DNA from 3 places in the Halobacillus sp. KGW1 genome. Region 3 is predicted to be linked to each of the others. Evidence: riboswitches for the same ligand, from Rfam matches in the RefSeq annotation. Region 3 holds a riboswitch; each other region holds the start of a gene.

Region 1 (6,129 bases), on a different contig from region 3:
CAGCACGAAGACAACGGCGAGGATCGTCAATGCTTTCACTGTCGGGTTAACGTTATGAAAAGACATGAGTCCGCTCCTTTGCGTCCCTTGAGGATGTCAGTTGCAGCCTCGGGGGTGTTTCCAAATGGTAATCTTCCAATGATTCTATTTCCCATAGTTCTTCCGTAGGTCCGTCCCATTGAATACCGCCTTCCTGGATAACGATGGTCCTTGTTGCAAAACGGTCGACAAGCTCCATGTCATGAGTGATCATGATGATGGAGGTGCCCTGGTCGTGTTTTTCTTTCAGGATCTGCATAAGACTTTCGGTAGAACCAGCATCCTGACCGAATGTCGGCTCGTCCAAAATAAGTAGATTGACATCCAAAACGAGCATGGTGGCGACACTGAGTCTCCGTTTCTGTCCTTGACTCAAAAGGAATGGATGAGAATGTTCCAAGCCTTCCAATTGACAGAGTAGAAGCGTCTTCCGGACTATTTCCTTCGTCTCTTGTTCATCCATTTCTCGCTCTTTCAAACTGTAGGACACTTCCTCAAATACAGAATCTGTTATGAATTGGTGTTCGGGATTTTGAAAAACATAACCGATTTCGCGGCGAAGAAGCTTCTCTTTCCAGCGTGTGATCGATCTTCCTTTGAAAGCAACATCTCCGTTGGACGGCTTTATAATACCCGCTAAAAGCTTGGAAAGACTGCTTTTTCCACTTCCGTTCGCTCCAACGACGGCCACCCATTCCTCAGGATGGATATCCAAATGGATATTATGAAGGACTTCTTTCCATGCCACGTTATTTGCTGACAATAGCGTTCCCTCAGTCGCCGGCTTTTTTATTTCGGGAGCTGGTAAAGGAATTGGCAGCGATACATACTCATCTATGCTCAGCGGTAGCTTTCCCTTCCATCCAAGAGCCATGGCAGTGCGGGCAGAGTAGGGGAGCCAGACGCCTTCTTTCATCAAGGTAGGCCCATAGGTTTTCAAATTTTTCAGAAGTGGTCCCTCACTAAACATATGTCCATCTTTCTCAAGGACGATTACGCGTGTAAGAAGAGAAAGCCAGCCTTCCAACCGGTGTTCGATGACTACTAAAGTCAGTTTACGCTTACGCTTTATTTCTGAGAGGATCTCGATGAATTCTCTAGCCGAAACCGGGTCCAGATTCGCTGTTGGTTCATCTAATATCAGCACATCCGGCTCCATTACGAGTGTACAGGCAAGAGCCAGTTTCTGCTTCTGGCCGCCGGAAAGGACGTGGATTTTTTCTTTCTTGTATTGTTCCAGACCAACCCAGGAGAGCGCCTGTTCGATAAGATCCTGCATTTGCGAAGGAGGTACGGCTAAATTCTCAAGACCAAAAGCTACTTCCTCCTCTACTGTAAGCATACAAAACTGCGTTTCAGGATCCTGAAATACGACGCCTACTTTTTTTGCTGCTTCTCCCGGTTTATAGGTGCACGCATCTTTTCCTGCTATCTTGACGGTACCGGTCATGGTGCCGTCAAGTTCTTCAGGATAAAGTCCCGTCAGGCAATGCACCAGGGAACTTTTTCCCGAGCCACTTGGACCAAGTACCAAAACGCTGTCTCCTTGTGCGACATTTAAGTTTATATCCTTAAGTACCGGCTGCGGGTGTTGGTCATAAGTCAACGATAAATGGTCAACTTCAAAAATCATTTTCATTATGCCGCCCGCTTCCTACGACGTTCTTTACCCAGAGCAAATCCTGACAGCACTCCTGTTTTGGCAAGGGCATCGGCAATTGCTTTTCCTGCCAGCCCGGAGATGAGAGCTCCACTTAGAAGTCTAATGATGAACATAGCTGCTACGTAATCCGTACTTAAGGCGCTGTACCCCAGGCGGAAATATTCCCAGAAAAAGCTGAACACGGCAGCCATCATACCGGAGAGCATAAGTGTAAGGAGTTGGTAACTCTTATAACGGGTGATGGCGAAGGCGGTCTCTGCCCCAAGTCCTTGAATGACGCCTGTCAAAATGAGCATCGGTCCGGACGCATTCCCGAGCAGCATTTCCACAGTGGCGGCAATGGTTTCCGATAAGAATGCAGCGCCTGGTTTCCTTAGTATGTAGGCGGCGATAATGGAGACAATGAACCATATTCCATATATGAAGTCATATCCAATCGGACCCATTAATCCGGACAGAACTTTGCCTACAGGTAGAAAAGCTAAGTAAACAACAGCGAATACGACGGCAAGTACAGACATGACGACGATTTCTTTTAATTTCCAGTTCTTCATTCCTCCTCCTCCTTTTTAGATGGGCTGTTTGCAGAAATGCTCACAGTCATCACGGTGTGGGAGGATCCACCGGCTTCTGTTTCCTTAAACACGTTTTCCAAACCGTGAAAGATGTCGTGGATATCCCCCTCCAGCCTGGTGGAATAGTGGGCAGGTGTTACAGAAATGCCTTGTTCTCTCATCCTTTCAATCTTTTCGTAAATCGTTTCCATATACTTACCTCCACCTAAAGGGTATAGAGAAAACTTAGCTGTCACCGCCTGTTTGACAGCTGCTGTATTCCTGTTCATCACGTTAGATGTTTCATCCAGGTACACATCACCAGTAGGATCGCCCGGGCAGCCGATGGAAAACGTCCCCTGAAATGCGGCATGAACCCCTGTGACGGCGGTATGGTGAAAGACGGCTTTGGCTACGTCAAAGACGTGTTCCAAGCGTCCGCGAACCGTCGTCGTAACATGATCCGTTTTCATCCATACTTTGGATGTGTCGGTCTGTTGAAGGCTTGTCATGATCATATCCTGAAAGTCATTACACATAGGATGGACAGAAAAAGAGCAGCCGGCAATTTTTGAATTTCCACATACTTGAGTCATTTAATTTCCTCCTTTTTTAAACACAAAAAAACTGCATTCCATGGGAATGCAGTCCAACAATCGAAAAGAAAAGCCAAAAAAGAAGTCTGATCGCGAGAGTCAGGCTGCACTTCCCCACGCTAGTATTATCTAGTTCGGGTGCTAAGGGTCGGATAAACCTCTCAGCCGCAAATGCAGCTCCCCCAGTGCAAGTTCCACGTTATGCAGTTGTCTTGGATGCCTTCATCTTAGCGAATATTTTAATTTTTGTAAATGGTTGTTTTTCTTGAAACGTATGCAGGGGTCCGGTCGTAGAATGTAGTAGTATAAAATTTCCATAAAGGAGAGATGGTATGAGCAATCAGCAATCCCTTCGATTCACGTCAAAGAAAAGCAAGTGGTTATCCGTCTTCTTGGTTCTGGTAATGGGAGTGGTACTTATTGATGCGATAGGCGGCCTGGAGTGGGGGGTATTTATGATTCCCGGCCTTTCGAATTCTTACATTGCCAAGGTGATCTTTGCAGTTGTTATAAGTGCGCTCGTCGGCTGGATATATTTTGGGACACGATATATCATCGATCACGAGGAGTTGAAAATCGTCTACGGTCCTTTCCGGAAGCGTGTACCGCTTGACCAAATCAGGAGAGTGGAGGAAGTGAAAGATATACTTCAGGCACCTGCCCTTTCCTTTGACCGCCTGGAAATTCACTATGGAACAGCGGAGTCCATTAAAGTATCCCCGAAAAATAAATCGCTGTTTCTGAAGGAGATTGGGAGTAGATGAGAAAGTACGGAGCACTTTCATGAATATATACAAAAAACAGGAGACAGCTAAGGGAAAGTGGGATTCCTTTTTTAAGGATAACTGGGACAGTCCATATATGATCGTATCAAGCGGGATCTACGATTGCAGGAAGTTAGATGGGTTCACATATGTGGGGGAAAAAGCAGAAATTATCGGTCTCATCACATACGTGGAGAGTGAGGAGGAAGTGGAAATCGTATCTCTGGACAGCTTGAGGGAAGGAAGAGGGATAGGTTCTCTTCTGATTGATAGAGTCGAGAGTGTTGCAGATGGTCGAAGGATTAAGGTAATCACGACGAATGAAAATATTCATGCTATCCGTTTCTATCAGCGCAGAGGCTTCCGATTGAAGTCCGTCGTTAGAGGAGCGGTTGAAAAAGCGAGATTAGTAAAACCATCCATCCCCCGCTTTTCTTCTACAGGGATACCAATTTTGGATGAAATCGTTTTGGTGAAAGGAGATGGGGAAAGATGAGTGAAATGACTCTGGTGAAGCCTGCCTTGAAGTGGAAGGATGCTTACATAAATTATTATAAGGAATGGCTGGAAAGTGGAGAAACGATGATACCATGGGTCATAGAGAAAGATCCGTATGCTTTTGACGAGATGATAGAATTCCTGGAAAATAATGAACGAGGAGTCTATCTTCCTCCCGGGTGGGTACCGGACACCACCTATTGGATGATGGATAAACAAGAACGAATAATCGGTGTTACCAACATACGCCACAAATTGACAGATCGTCTGAGAAAAGAAGGCGGTCATATAGGATATAGTATCCGACCTTCGGAAAGAAGGAATGGTTATGCAACGACATTACTGCGCCTTTCATTGGAGAAAGCCTGGGAAATGAAGATAACGGATGTCCTTGTCGTATGTGATCAGTGGAATACAGGGTCTTGGAAAGCTATTTTGAAAAATGGGGGGAAGGAAGACCAAGACTTCGTGGAAGAGGACGGCAACGTAGTCAAGCGGTTTTGGATAAGCAGAAAATAAAAAGAAAGCAGGCCGGTGAATAAGGTCTGCTTTCTTATATGGTTATAATTTAATAAGTTTAATTTTGTAGGATTGTTCCCCGTCATTGAGGGCGATATATGGGACTCTTTCAAAGGGGAAATACTCAATTGCCCGTGGAATAATCTCCATCTTATCAAAGAGCTCCTTACTGCTTATCAAGTCATGGAGGTCAACGTGGAATTCTTTCCCGCTGACAGAGGAAAACCTGGCGGAACCATAGCCTTCTTCCAACATATGTTTCAAAATATCCATGGAATGCTCCTTATAACGAAAAGAATAGATGTAACTACTTTTATACTTTCCCGATATAATTTTTCTCAAACCTACCCATAAAAAGATCCAGGAACCTGCAGGTTCCTGGATCTTTTTTGCGTTTAATAATATGGGGAGATCATTAGGTAAACAATGACGCCTGTCAGGCTGACATACAGCCAGAGGGGCATCGTCCAGCGGGCAATCTTCCTGTGTTTGTCGACGCGCATGGAAAGCCCACGGAATAGTGTAACAAGTGCTAATGGTACGATCAGCGCTGCAAGAACGATATGGGTGATCAGGATGAAGTAATAGATAGGTACGATTATTCCTTCCCCACCAAAATGAGTAGACTCAGCCATCGAATGGTAGGTCAGGTAAGAAATTAAGAACAATGCTGTTGTTGTGAAAGCGGCGAAAATGAACCGTTTATGCCATTTAATATTCTTTCGAATAATCATAAACAACGCTGCCAATAGAAAAACGAACGTAAAGGAATTGAAAACTGCATTTAGAAGAGGTAGCAGTTTCAGATCAAAACCTGTATCTCCTTCAATTTCAGGAGCGAATAATAGTGCCACAACAATGGCGTTAATGACAATTGAAAGCCCCACGACCCAAGGGACGTAATTGAAATCTTTTTTAATCTCCATGTGAAATTCACCATCTCTCTTTAAGTTGTCCAATCTAAGTATATTAAAAAAACCCGAGAAATTCACTAATGAAGATACAGCTGTCGTGACAAAAATAGTAACTTTATGGGTTCTCTGTGTAGAAATTTCTGAAAATAATGATTGTAAAACGCTTACAAAGGCATTATACTATCACTAAACCGATTTACTAAACCGATTTATTAAACTTAAAAGAAAGAGTCGATGTATAAAATGACAGTGACAATAGCCGATGTGGCAAAGCATGCAGATGTATCGAAGAGCACGGTCTCTCAATATTTGAATAAACGCTACACGTACATGGGGGAAAAGACAAAGGAAAGAATTGAAGCTTCGATTCAGGAGCTTGGTTACCAGCCTAATATCGTAGCGCGGAGTTTAAAGCAGAAATCCACAAAGACAATAGGTGTCATTGTAGCGAATATCCTGCACACATTTACTACAGAAGTAACAAGAGCGATCGAAGACTATTGCCACGGGGAAGATTTCCATACGATTATTTGTAACGCAGATGATGATCCTGTCAAAGAAAGGCATTATATTGAAATGCTG
Region 2 (6,129 bases), on a different contig from region 3:
CGCTTCGTCAGTGTATCCACCGTCTGCAGACGTTCCTTCTCGAAAGACGCTTGATTTTTATGAGGTCTTGCAAGTGCACTGATTGTTCGATCGTTCTCCCAACGGTTGTATGCCGCGACCATTGTCTCGTCGAAGGCGGTGATCTTTCGGAATTCCAATTTCATCCTTACCACTCCTCTTCTATTATGCAGCTCTTTTCAGCTGCTGCCATAAAGCATCCGCCTCTTCAAGAAGCTCCTTGTACTCCAAACCCACATATATGCATAGGGCGAGGATGAAGGCGATCGCGACGACATCCAACACTCCCTGCCACTTCGGTGAAAGAAGAGCACGCGTTCCATACCTTTTTGAGAAAATACGGGACCCTGCCCCGATGACTAGAAAAAGAGGAAGACTGATGATCCAGGCAAAAAAATTGTGGAGGCGTTGATCCATGACAAGAACAGCGACTTCCTGCTCACTGGAGAGCGCTTGAACCTCAACAACTTCCTTTTCCTCCCACATCCAATCTTGACGAGTGACTGTCTTACCGTCTTCTCCCATATCCATCCCTAGAGGAACCGTATCTACGCCATACATCAGGACTTGACTCAACAGGAATACGGATGCAACAGCGATGATCTCGATGACGATGCCGGTTGCTTTCATAACATCCCCCCTCCTTCTATCGTAGCATAAAACGTTCCCGACACAGAAAAACCCCCGGACGCTCATCGTCCGGAGGTAGTCCATCAATAGGTCGTAAACCACGTCCATTTCTGCAGGTAATACGTGGCATAGCGAATAAACGTCAACTTATCCGTATATTCCTCATAATCCGCTGTGAAATGACCGTCTTCGTTATTCCAAAGCTTGGTGAAGTAGCCGTCGACCTCCTGAAAAACAGGCTCTTCTCCGCTTCCTTTCATCACGACGTTCGCTTCCAGGTTCAAGTCTGCCAGGTTCCGTCTCGTATAGTTGGCGGAGCCGGCAATGATGACGTCTTCCTCTTCTTTATCTAAATAAAGCATCTTCGTATGGAATTGTTCGATATTCACATCATACCAGCGGAGATGGATGTTCTTATTCCCGAGACGCTGCATCTCTGCGGCTACGGGTAAATTAGGAATCCCCGTCTTCTCATGTCCAAATGACTGCTTGTTCGGGTCCATGATGATGTTCGCTTCCGCCCCCCGGTCTGCTGCTTTGTCAATCAGGTCAACGATCTTTCTGTCCGCAAGGTAATACATGCCGAGCCAGATCGTATCTCCTTTTCCAACATCCTTAAGTTCTTCCAAAATTGCCTGGTACGTCTTTCCTTCCGTGACGAACTTGGTCTTCACTGGACCATCCTGTTTTTCCCATTTCCTGTTCTTGTAATCCGGGAAATCAGCGTCGCCGGAATAACGGACAACTGCCTCCTCGGCTTCGAGAATGTCCCGGATGATCGGGCCTGTCATCTTGAACGCCACATTCTCATGGTAACCGCTCGCGTCATGCGGGTTCGCCGTCGATACGATTGCCGCATCTTCCGTCACAACGAGCTTCCTGTGATTCGCTTTAATATTCATCAGCTTCAAATACGAGCGCAGAGTGACATCGGGTGCATCTTTTGCGAGCGGGTTGCTGATCCAGCCGCCGTCGCCTGTCCCCATCCATGAAGCCGTCACCCTCCAGACGCTGGAGTAGAGCGGGTTGGAATCACGGAGCTCGTTCAGATCCGTCAGCACGACATCGACACCCCCATCCCTCAGCCGCTTGATCGATTCCGACTCATAAGACCCGTAAACCGTATTGATTGGATCGGTGATGAAAACGACCTTCAAGTCAGGATGCTTTTCCTTTTGGGCGAGAATGGCATCCACCAGGTTTTCCGACAGTGGCGGAAAATCTCTTTTTCCATCTGTGTAGCCGTTAAATAAAAACATATCTGCAACAATGAAATCCTCCGCCTCACCAATCATGGCGTTTATTTCATCGAATATCTCCGCGTCGTGAACCGTATTACCTTCTTCATCTTCATACGTGAGATCCCGAAAAAACTCCACGCCCGATAGTTCGTGCACGTCCCCTTCATAGGAGATGCCCTCAGGAAGCTTCTTCCACGATGTATGATAAGCGATCATGAAAACGAGTACGATAAATATAAGAATGACAATCAACCAAAACCGCTTCTTTCTAAAAAGCTTCTTCATTTCCAGCCCTCCTTTTATGTAACCAGTGCAATGGTATATACACTTCTACAGGAAGCATGAAACCCATATGCTATAAAATAGGGTCTCCCTCCCTATAAAAAATAGAAAAGCATCGTGCCGGAGCACGATGCTTTTAGTGGTTAAGGATTCCTAGGAGCGGGATGGGAACCTTGTATTATTCTTGTGTGAGCAGCTTCGGACGCTGCAGAAAAAGAATGATGAGGACGATACTGCTCAATACGAATGCAGGCAGCATATACCCCCCGTTATAGACGAGCGAATACAGCCAGACCGGCTGTCCTTCCGGCGCGAACTCCCCGTAAAAGACGATCCCTGCGAGAAAATGTCCGAAGAAACGCAGGAGACTCCCGACAAAGCAGCCGACAATGATCCAGCCGACGATCGCTTTTTTGTTTTGTTTCCGTACCGCGTTCCATACCGGCTTTGCCGCGACACCTGCAAGACCGATGACACCGAAAGCTACGAAGTAATCAAGAAACGTCTGAAGAGGTGTCATGATGTAAGCACCGGTTAAGATTTGATAGGCCCCGAGCAGCAGCCCGGTGGCGACTCCGCCTTTGATTCCCCAACGGAAAGCGATGATGAAGACAGGAACCATCGCGAGCGACACAGAACCACCCTGTGCCCACAATTTGAATGAAAGAAATGGAATGATGTCCAAAAGCAGTGCCAAAGCAGAGAATATAGCTACTTCGACAAGAAATAATACACGACGATTTCTCATCGTTATCTACCCCCAATAATTGAACACAAAAAAAGCAATGCCAAAAAGGGAAGCTTCCTGATGGAGGAGTCCCTTGTTGAGCATTGCACCATCAAAAAAGCCGCCATCCCTGCGCCAGTGCTAACTGACAGGTTCGAAGGGTCTGGACACAGCGTCCACTCTCAGCCGGAGGCTCCCCTTGAAGGCTTTATACCGTTTACTTTTCTTGATTTGTCTTCTATTATAGTCGAAACCACCCGAAATTACAAAGGCCTTTTATTTCCCGGGGAATGCTATTTCGTATTTGTGTACGTCTGGAAAAACTCCAGACTGCGCTCGATGATCAAGTCTTTATCATGGTCGAGCGTTGCGACGTGATAGCTGTCATCCAAATGGATAATTTCTTTATGCTCGGAAAAAACCGTTTCAAATATTACCTCGGAATTGTTCGGGGGCACGACATGATCCTCCCTTGAAACGAAAACGACGATCGGACAATGAATGCTGCTTAATAGATCCCTGGTCTTCCCCATGAGCATCGACAGCTCTCTAATCGATTTTACCGGTGTCCGATCATAGCCGAGCTCGTCACTTTCCGGATCTTTAATATCCGATCCAATCGCTTCAAGAAAGCGCTCCTCTGTGCTCGAGCTGTTCTCAAGCACCGGGATATCGATTGCTGCATTGATCGGGATGACGCCGGCGACCTTCTTCTTCCCTGCCACATATAAAGCAAGCGTCCCTCCCATCGACAAGCCGACGACGAAGATTTTTTCACAACGCGCTTCCAGCCAGTCAAAGGCTTCCATGACCGATTGAATCCAGTCTTCATGACTCGTGGACTCCATGTCCTCCGGCGTGGTGCCGTGCCCCTTCAGTCTCGGACAGACGACGGTATACCCGGCGCGGCCATATGCTTCTGCCAGCGGCCTCATACTTTGCGTCGTTCCTGTAAATCCATGGGATACCAGGATCCCTACCTCATTACCCTCGAACCTTATCTCTTCTGCCCCACTCATCACTGCGGTCATTTCGTTTCCTCCTGTTCGTTTTTCCTTTTCCTAAAACCGTCGTCAGCACTGCTTTCTCCAATATTCTCCAAGGCATGACCCGTTTCAGAAATACGTTGAACTTCACTTTCGCTCCGATTGGAAAGCGCAGCTTCCGTATTCTGTCCTGCTCGACCAACTCCGTCATCAATGCAGCTACATCCGACGGATTTTCGCGGCTGTCTCCATTCAACGCATTCCATAGTCCTTTTATGTAATCAGCATAGGGAGAATCAGGGTCATGGACAGCGTCCGGGAGTTCCATTCCGGCTGACCATATATTCGTTTGGTACGAGCCCGGCTCTACAAGAGCAACATCGATGCCGAATGGCTGGACCTCGAAGCGGAGGCTTTCTGTAAGCCCTTCGAGCGCATGTTTCGATGACACGTATGCCGATAACCCCGGGAATCCGATCAAACCGCTGACGCTGCTCACATTGATGATCTTGCCACGCTTCTGCTTCCGCATGAGCGGCAGAACTGCCTGGGTGACGGCGATGACCCCGAACACATTCGTCTCGAACTGACGTCTGTACGCTTCCAGCGGTATCTGCTCGAGAAAGCCGCCGATTGCAAAACCAGCATTGTTGACGAGAACGTCGACTGCTTCCAAATCGTTCAGCTTTTCTTTAAATGCAGCGATGGAAGCATCATCGGTCACGTCGAGCTTCCAAACCGTGATCCGGCTCCTCACGTGATTGGAAATCGCTGCGTCCTCGAATACTTCCGCTTTTTCCATGTTCCTCATTGTCGCGATTACCGAAAACCCTTTTTCCGCACATTTGACCGCCGTCAAATAGCCGAACCCACTCGATGCTCCGGTAATCAATACGGTTGGATTCATGTCATTTCTCCTCTCTGCTTCCTCATTCCTTATAACGTTCGATATCAAACACTTGTTTTCCTCTAATGCCCTCTGTACAAAAACACAATGGTTTCTCTGACGGGATTGATCTTATAAGATAAGTTCTTCCCTTTCTCTCCCGTACTTTCCCCTGTTCTCCCGCATATCACGGCAGGCAAAAAGAAAAGGCCCCGCTTAATCGGCGGAGCGCAGGACAGGATAAGTCACATATAAAACGAAAACACTCACGAGAAGGGGCAGCGCGCTCCATGCCATCAACGTTTGAATCGGAATTCCCCAGCCGAGAAACAGAGAGGTGACCGCGTACGAGAGCGGAATCAACCCAAGCGACCCGGTCCGTATCAGACTCATCACCCTTCCCACCTTGCTTTCTTCTGCAGACGATTGAACGAGGGATAGGAGCGGAATATTGACGGCCGGAATGATCATGCCGATAAGAACGATAATAAGCACGGATAAAACCAGCGTATCTGCACGGCTGAAGATAAACATACCGGCTCCTTCGAGAGCGATCAAGTACAGCGCATACGCTCCCCGTCTCCGCCGGATGTTGAGAAAACCGATCAGGACAGCTCCGAGAATCATCCCGAACGTCAGTCCTCCTTGGACGAGACTGAAATCGAGGGCACTTCCGTCCAGGACTCCTTCCACGAAGATCGGCAGCCCCATCATCAAAGGGCCGGAGATGAAAAAGTTGACGATGATCGTAATGATGAACAGTGATCGCAGCAGTCTGGACTGCCACGTGTAACGGAAGCCCTCCGCCAATTGGGCATAGAACGGGGATCGCTCCCCTTCCCGCGCATCCTTTCCCTGCTTTTTCACAAATAGAATTCCGACACCGGATAAGAAAAGAAACAGGACGATGATCAGAAGGACGAAGCTGTAGGAAAGCGAATGGATCAGGACACCGGCAAGGAGTGGTCCGGTGAACGTAGCAATCTGGATCGTTCCCTGAATGACGGAGTTTGCGCGCGTCAGCTGATCCTTCCCTGTCACTTTCGGAAGCAGCGCATCTCTTGCCGGCTCGAACATTCCGCCGCAGGCTCCGAACAGGCCTGCGTGGACCGCCATGATCCAAACAGGAACCTCCTGAAGGGTAAGAAAACAAATCGATAAGGTAAAGAGGAAGACAGCCATCGTTAAGTCCGATGCCGCCATGACCTTCGTTTGACTGCAGCGGTCCGCGACCACTCCGCCGACAATCATGGAAACCATCCGCACCGTCGTCAAGGAAATCAACACCATGCCGAGAGCCGCTGCCATATGTAACGACTCTACGATGTACCACGACTGAAGAAACATAAACATCGACAG
Region 3 (6,129 bases):
CCCTCGCCTTTTCCTCAATTAAAGGATCGCCGCTCGTTGCTACCATCACAGGGTCCATGACGTATGCAGCCTCTGTTTCCTTCAGCCATTGTTTAAGGACCTCCATCATATCGATAGTTGCCACCATACCTGTTTTCAGTGCATCGATCGGCATATCGTCTGATACTGCATAGAGCTGCTGCTTCAGCATCGTGACCGGAAGATGATGAACCGCAGATACGCCGGTCGTATTCTGAGCGACTACCGAAGTGACGACGCTCATCCCATAACTTTGAAGCTCTTGAAACGTCTTTAAATCCGCCTGGATACCCGCACCGCCGCTTGGATCCGTTCCGGCAATGGTAAGAGCACACTTCACTCGGTTCATCGGTAAACCCCCTCAGCTACGGGCCATTCCTCGACGGTATAGGCCATTTCCCAGAAGGATAATTCCAGCTGGCAGCTCTTTCGGAAAGCTTCACGCATCTTATTCTTCTCCTCGTCTGAAGCTTGCTCTGCATAGGCATCAAGCTTCTCGCAAAGCTGTCCTGTCAATCCGCCTATTTCTTCCTCTGCATAGAAATCGATCCAATCAAAGAACGGATGATTTTCGTCCGGTTGATAGGCTTTCGTTAGTTCTTTACCGATTTCGAGATATGTCCAGGGGCATGGAAGTAAGGCGGCAATAATTTCTCCAATACTGCCCATATGCGCATGGTAGAGCATATGTTTAATATAGTGGTCCGCTGTCGGTGGCAGCGGGTAACCCTGCAGTTCCTCATATTCTTTACCGATATATCGGCACAGGTTGTTATGGGGATGCACTTCACTGTGGAGCACAAAGTTGATCTGGTCATTGAAGAGCTCAATATCTTCTCTTTTTGGTGATTTGGAAACAGCAATGCCGTACACATGCATAAATGCATTCAAATATTCAAAGTCCGCTTTCACATAATGAGCGACAGCTTCTTTCGGAAGTTCTCCTTTTCCGAGACCTTCAACAAATGGATGGTGAAAAATAGCTTCAAACACGTCCTGATTTTCTTTTCTTAATTGAGTGGAGAATGACATAGTGGTGCCTCCCTGAGTTATTCGGAAGCTACTAGAGGATTGCAGAGGTCCAGACTACTTCCCTACGCTGGTACGAACCAGATCAGGTGTTGAGGGACAAAGGATAATCCTTATCTCAGCGATAATTCGCGCCCCTAGCAGTTTCCGTGTATTATGGTTGTAATAGAAGTTGTTCTGCTTTGATACGTGACAGCACAAACCAGCCGATGGCAGCTCCTGACAGACTGCTGATGAAGAAAGAAGGAACAAAGGCAAACGCTCCGGCCGCACTGCCCATGATGAATCCAGCCAGCGGAACGGCGAGTAATGCTCCAATGATTCCAGTTCCAATCACCTCGCCGACTACAGCTGCCCCTTTCCGTTTGTATATCCGATAAAACAAACCAGCAAATAATGCTCCGACCATTCCACCAGGAAAAGCCAACAGTGTTCCTAGCCCTAAAAGAAATCGCAGCAGGCCGATGCAGAAAGCAATGGCAGCAGCAGGCAGCGGTCCAAGCATCACAGCAGCCATGACATTTACCGCATGTTGGACAGGATATGCCTTCGCGATGCCTGCCGGGAACCAGAGCAGCTGTGCTCCGAATGTTCCAATGGCAACAAACAGTGCCATAATAGTCAATAAACGTGTACGGTTCAATACATTCCCCCCTTCCATAAGAAAATAAAAAAGCCAGGTCCTGGAGAGGACCTGACTTGGATCATAGACAGTCGATGAATAACTATTCGTTCGTCTGACTACTTCCCTCCGCTGGTATTAACCAGATCAGGTTCATAAGAGTCGAAAAGCTTTACGCTTTCCTCTCAGCCTGTAACAAGGCCCCCCTAGTAGTTGAATCGTACTATTTGCTTGGTTGAGTCTTATGATAACAAAGTTCGTATCTTCTGTCATGTGCAATATTCTGAATAATATCTGTATTCGAGAGGAGAATGACAATGAGAAACATCTGGACAATGATGGGGGCCGCTTGTTTGATTCTTTTGGCGGGGTGCAGTTCTGCACCAGCCGGCTCGGATTATGAGGAAACGGAAGCAGAGGCGCCTCCGGAGCAAGCAGAAATCAGCGGATATGTGATGGAACAGGAAGGATCCAGTATCCTTGTCGTCACTCCGACTACAGAGTCAGAAGAAAAAGGGCGGGCGATGTGGGTGTCTGAAGCTCCGGACAACGAATGGACAGGTAAATATGTAGATGTTTGGACAGACGGCCCCATTAAAGAAAGTTTTCCAGAACAGGCACCTGCCGATAAGGTTTCCGAAGTGGAGATGAGTGAAGTAGAAGGGGCCCGATTGACGACCTCCGAAGCCTTGGCTTCCGCTCTAACCGATGTAGAAGATGACAAAATTGTCGCCGTGGCGGAAATTCTATTTGATGAAGACGATGACCAGTGGCAGATTGTTCTTAAGGAAAACGAAGGACCGGAGAAGGAAGTGCTTGTAGAAGATGAATAAAAAGCCGGGGATTCCCCCGGCTTTTGCTCATTTGGCAAGTGGAACAAGCGACGCTTGGATAACCGAATAAAGACTGCTGATATCCTTGACTGAATCGATGCTCGCTTGAAAGACCTCCTCTTTCGGTACACAGGACCAATCCAGATGGTAGCCGGCTTCCAAGGCGATTGTGCGGATGAACTCACGCAAGCTCCGACCATTTCCTTCCCGAAACGGATGAAGGACGTTCAACTCCGCCATATAGTGAGCCAGTTTCCGTGCTAAGTCCTCTTTGTCCATCCCTGCCCACTCTTCCTTCATTAGAGAATCAAAGATCGGGACAGAAGCTTCCTGAATGAAGCGGGCCTGCGCAAAAGAAAACCCGTCCTTCGTGATATTCTCTGTCCTGATATTGCCCGCAAAAGGATAAAGGTCGGAAAATAAACGGGCGTGAATACGTTGCAAATGTCTGAGGTCGAAGTCCCCTTCCACAGGCTTTTCCTGCAGTTCCGACAAACGCTGGGTGGCAAGGATCGCCTCCATATACTCCAGCTGCTTGTCGTCCATAAGGTCATAGTGATTAATCAGCACATCAGTCCCTGCATAACAATAGCGGGAGGATTCACCCCCATACCTGGAACTAGGCATGGCGGGACAATTCCAAAGCCCGCTTGACGAATTCTTTATGGGATATGGCTCCTGTAAGACACTTCTTAACTAATGATTCCTGCTTCTTATTCAAGCTGAACCCTTCAATAGCCATAGACGCTTTCGCAGAACGCATCAAATGCTCTGCCTGTTCTTCTGTCCGAACACTCATTCTTTCCCCTCCGAACCACATGTATCTACTATATATTATACTACAACGCCTCTTAATAATACAGTCAAAACGTTCGACAAACCCTTGTCACATAAGGGATTATGACGTCTTCTTCTTAGTGGAGGCAGTCGTTTTTCGTTTCGTTGTTTTTTTCTTCTTCGCGCCTTTGGTCCGCTCCAACGATTTCTCCAGAGCTTCCATCAAATCGGTGACATTGTCCGGTTTTTGTTTGTCTGCTGCCGTCGTAACCTCTTCGTTGTTCTTCTTCGCCTCAATCAAGTCCATCAACGCGGTTCGGTATTCGTCCGTATATTTTCCCGGATCAAATGTTTCGGTCAATTGATCGATCAATGTCACTGCGGTACTAAGCTCTTTCTTTCCTAAATCCGCCTCTGCCGGCACATTCGGGACATCCTGTACGTTTCTTACTTCGTCCGGGAAATGGATCGTTTCCATGAGCAATGTATTTTCATAAACACGAACAACCGCCAGCTGTTCCTTGGATCGAATAATAATTTTTGCTACACCTATTTTCCCCGTATCGGACAGAGCTTGGCGTAACAACCCGTAAGCTTTCGATCCCCCTTCATTGGGCGATATAAAATAGCTTCGTTCAAAATAAATCGGATCGATTTCCTCCAACTTGACGAAGTCGAGGATTTCGACCGCCTTATCCTCCTGCTCCTTCTTCAGCTGTTCCAAATCCTCTTCATCCAACACCACGAATTTGTTCTTGGCATATTCATAGGCTTTCACAATTTCTTCCTGGCTGATTTCCTCTTCACATACCGGACAGCGTTTTTTGTATTCCACCGGTGTCTTACATTCTTTGTGAAGCTGCCTTAGCTTAATATCCTTGTTCTCCGTCGCTGCATGAAGCTTGATCGGAATATTGACGAGACCGAAGCTGATGGTTCCTTTCCACATCGTATGCATAGTTCTCGACTCCTTTTTCTCCTAGCATTCACGACAGGTCGGTAAAATATGTTCGCCGGCTGTGGGTAAACTAAGCAGCATATAAAAAAGGAGCGGGTGTCTTTGAAACCGATGCTATTGACTGCTGCAGAAGATTTGCCGACCGGACCGGATTGGATTTATGAAGTGAAGTATGACGGCTTCCGCTGTCTCCTCCATGCTTCGGAGGACGGGATAAAGCTATGGAGTAGAAACGGCAAGGACTTGAGTGGCCGCTTCCCGGAGATATGCGGACTTGTTCCCCCAGCCGACTCGCTCCCCTTCACGATTGACGGGGAACTCGTCATCCGTAACACACGGTGGCAGACAAACTTCTCTCGCTTGCAGACGAGAGGACGGTTAAAGAAGGAAGCTGTAATAGCCAGGGCCGCCCGGGAAAGGCCGTGTACATTTGTCGCATTTGATCATTTGACGGGGGGGAAACAGAGATTGGAAGAACGAAAGCGAAGCCTGTACGCTCTCGTTCAAACCATCCAGCATCCTCACATCGTGCTTTCAGAAGTACACACCAGCCTAGAAAAGATAAAAGCATTAGTATTGCTTCACAGGGCGGAAGGGATTGTCGCAAAACACAAGAAGAGCTTTTACAGCGAAGGGGAGCGGTCCAAGCAATGGTTGAAATGGAAGAACTTCCGCAGCGTTTCCGGCTGTCTGACAGCCTATGATCCGGCCAACGGCTACTATGACGTCACTCTCAAGGAGGAGACGTTGGGAAAGTTCAAAAATGGGCTGTCTGTCGAAGAAGCAGAAACACTTCAGATGTTTTTTAAAAGTAACGGAGAAAATCAGGCCGGGAAATGGCATGTAACTCCAAGCGTCTGCGCGGATATCCATTGCCTTGATGCAGCGGATGGGGAAATGCGCGAACCTGTTTTTCACCGATTCCGCTTTGATCTGACACCGGAGAACTGCACAAAAGAGAAGATGGAGTGGGACCTTTCCCTCTATCCTGAAGAAGTACCTGTCACGAACTCGGATAAACAGCTGTGGAAGAACGTCAGTAAGAAACAATACTTTCAATATATCCGTCATATCGCACCTTACATGCTGCCATTCTTAGCGGAGAAGAAATTGACAGTAATCCGCTGTCCGGACGGGATTACTGCTGAGTCCTTCTATCAAAAGCAAGCCCCGGATCATGCTCCGGACTATTTAGACACATGGGAAGAAAAAGACGGAAGCCGGATCCTTTGCAATAATCTCCCCTCGCTCCTTTGGCTTGCCAATCAAGGAGCAGTGGAGTTCCATATCCCTTTTGACAAAACAGATGCATCCTTACCCGATGAAATTGTCTTCGACCTGGATCCCCCAAGCCGGGAACACTTTTCACTTGCGATTACCGCTGCACAGTGGATGAAGCAGATGCTGGATGAAATCGGAGTCATCAGCTTCATCAAAACGTCTGGTAACAAAGGGATGCAGATTCATATTCCTATTCAAGCAGGCGACTTCAGCTATGAGGAAACGCGGAACCTTACCGAAGCTGTGGCGGAAACACTCGTACAAAAATGCCCGGACCTGTTCACAGTCGAACGCCTGAAGAAAAAACGAGGAGAGAAGCTGTATCTGGATTATGTCCAGCATGCAGAAGGGAAAACAATCGTTGCCCCCTATTCCGCTCGCCGTACCGATGAAGCCACGGTTGCCTGTCCGTTATTTTGGGAAGAGGTAAAAGAAGGACTGCGACCGGAATCCTTCACGATTAAGAACGTCCTGGCCCGACTCGAAGAGAAAGGCTGTCCGTTTCTCCAATATGAAGAGGCACGGAAGCGGCAGCCGGTCAAACAGTTGAAGCGACTCTTATGATTTTGTCGAAACATTCCCCGGGAAATGACAACAAAAAAGCGGTGCTC

The links. Region 3 has a riboswitch for thiamine pyrophosphate ahead of thiW (energy coupling factor transporter S component ThiW). Riboswitches for the same ligand answer to the same signal wherever they lie in the genome.
Region 1: linked by a shared signal. The riboswitch ahead of AXG56_RS06080 (YkoF family thiamine/hydroxymethylpyrimidine-binding protein) and the one ahead of thiW (energy coupling factor transporter S component ThiW) in region 3 are both predicted to bind thiamine pyrophosphate.
Region 2: linked by a shared signal. The riboswitch ahead of thiT (energy-coupled thiamine transporter ThiT) and the one ahead of thiW (energy coupling factor transporter S component ThiW) in region 3 are both predicted to bind thiamine pyrophosphate.

Annotation. Positions count from the first base shown of each region.
Region 1 covers NZ_LSOC01000002.1:1,042,548-1,048,676, reverse strand. The annotation lists gene AXG56_RS06095 (energy-coupling factor transporter transmembrane protein EcfT) at 1-66, opposite strand, end outside; gene AXG56_RS06090 (ABC transporter ATP-binding protein) at 53-1,678, opposite strand; gene AXG56_RS06085 (ECF transporter S component) at 1,678-2,256, opposite strand; gene AXG56_RS06080 (YkoF family thiamine/hydroxymethylpyrimidine-binding protein) at 2,253-2,852, opposite strand; TPP riboswitch at 2,947-3,046, opposite strand; gene AXG56_RS06075 (PH domain-containing protein) at 3,185-3,616, shown strand; gene AXG56_RS06070 (GNAT family N-acetyltransferase) at 3,636-4,112, shown strand; gene AXG56_RS06065 (GNAT family N-acetyltransferase) at 4,109-4,633, shown strand; gene AXG56_RS06060 (hypothetical protein) at 4,676-4,906, opposite strand; gene AXG56_RS06055 (DUF420 domain-containing protein) at 5,029-5,559, opposite strand; gene AXG56_RS06050 (LacI family DNA-binding transcriptional regulator) at 5,791-6,129, shown strand, end outside.
Region 2 covers NZ_LSOC01000002.1:384,902-391,030, reverse strand. The annotation lists gene AXG56_RS02660 (GNAT family N-acetyltransferase) at 1-164, opposite strand, end outside; gene AXG56_RS02655 (hypothetical protein) at 184-648, opposite strand; gene AXG56_RS02650 (phospholipase D family protein) at 732-2,174, opposite strand; gene thiT (energy-coupled thiamine transporter ThiT) at 2,350-2,919, opposite strand; TPP riboswitch at 3,009-3,108, opposite strand; gene AXG56_RS02640 (carboxylesterase) at 3,192-3,929, opposite strand; gene AXG56_RS02635 (SDR family oxidoreductase) at 3,883-4,791, opposite strand; gene AXG56_RS02630 (MFS transporter) at 4,987-6,129, opposite strand, start outside.
Region 3 covers NZ_LSOC01000003.1:911,602-917,730, forward strand. The annotation lists gene thiD (bifunctional hydroxymethylpyrimidine kinase/phosphomethylpyrimidine kinase) at 1-367, opposite strand, end outside; gene tenA (thiaminase II) at 364-1,050, opposite strand; TPP riboswitch at 1,093-1,196, opposite strand; gene thiW (energy coupling factor transporter S component ThiW) at 1,202-1,690, opposite strand; TPP riboswitch at 1,777-1,887, opposite strand; gene AXG56_RS13540 (DUF3221 domain-containing protein) at 1,987-2,502, shown strand; gene AXG56_RS13545 (Fic family protein) at 2,530-3,072, opposite strand; gene AXG56_RS13550 (hypothetical protein) at 3,122-3,301, opposite strand; gene AXG56_RS13555 (Ku protein) at 3,401-4,237, opposite strand; gene ligD (DNA ligase D) at 4,349-6,082, shown strand.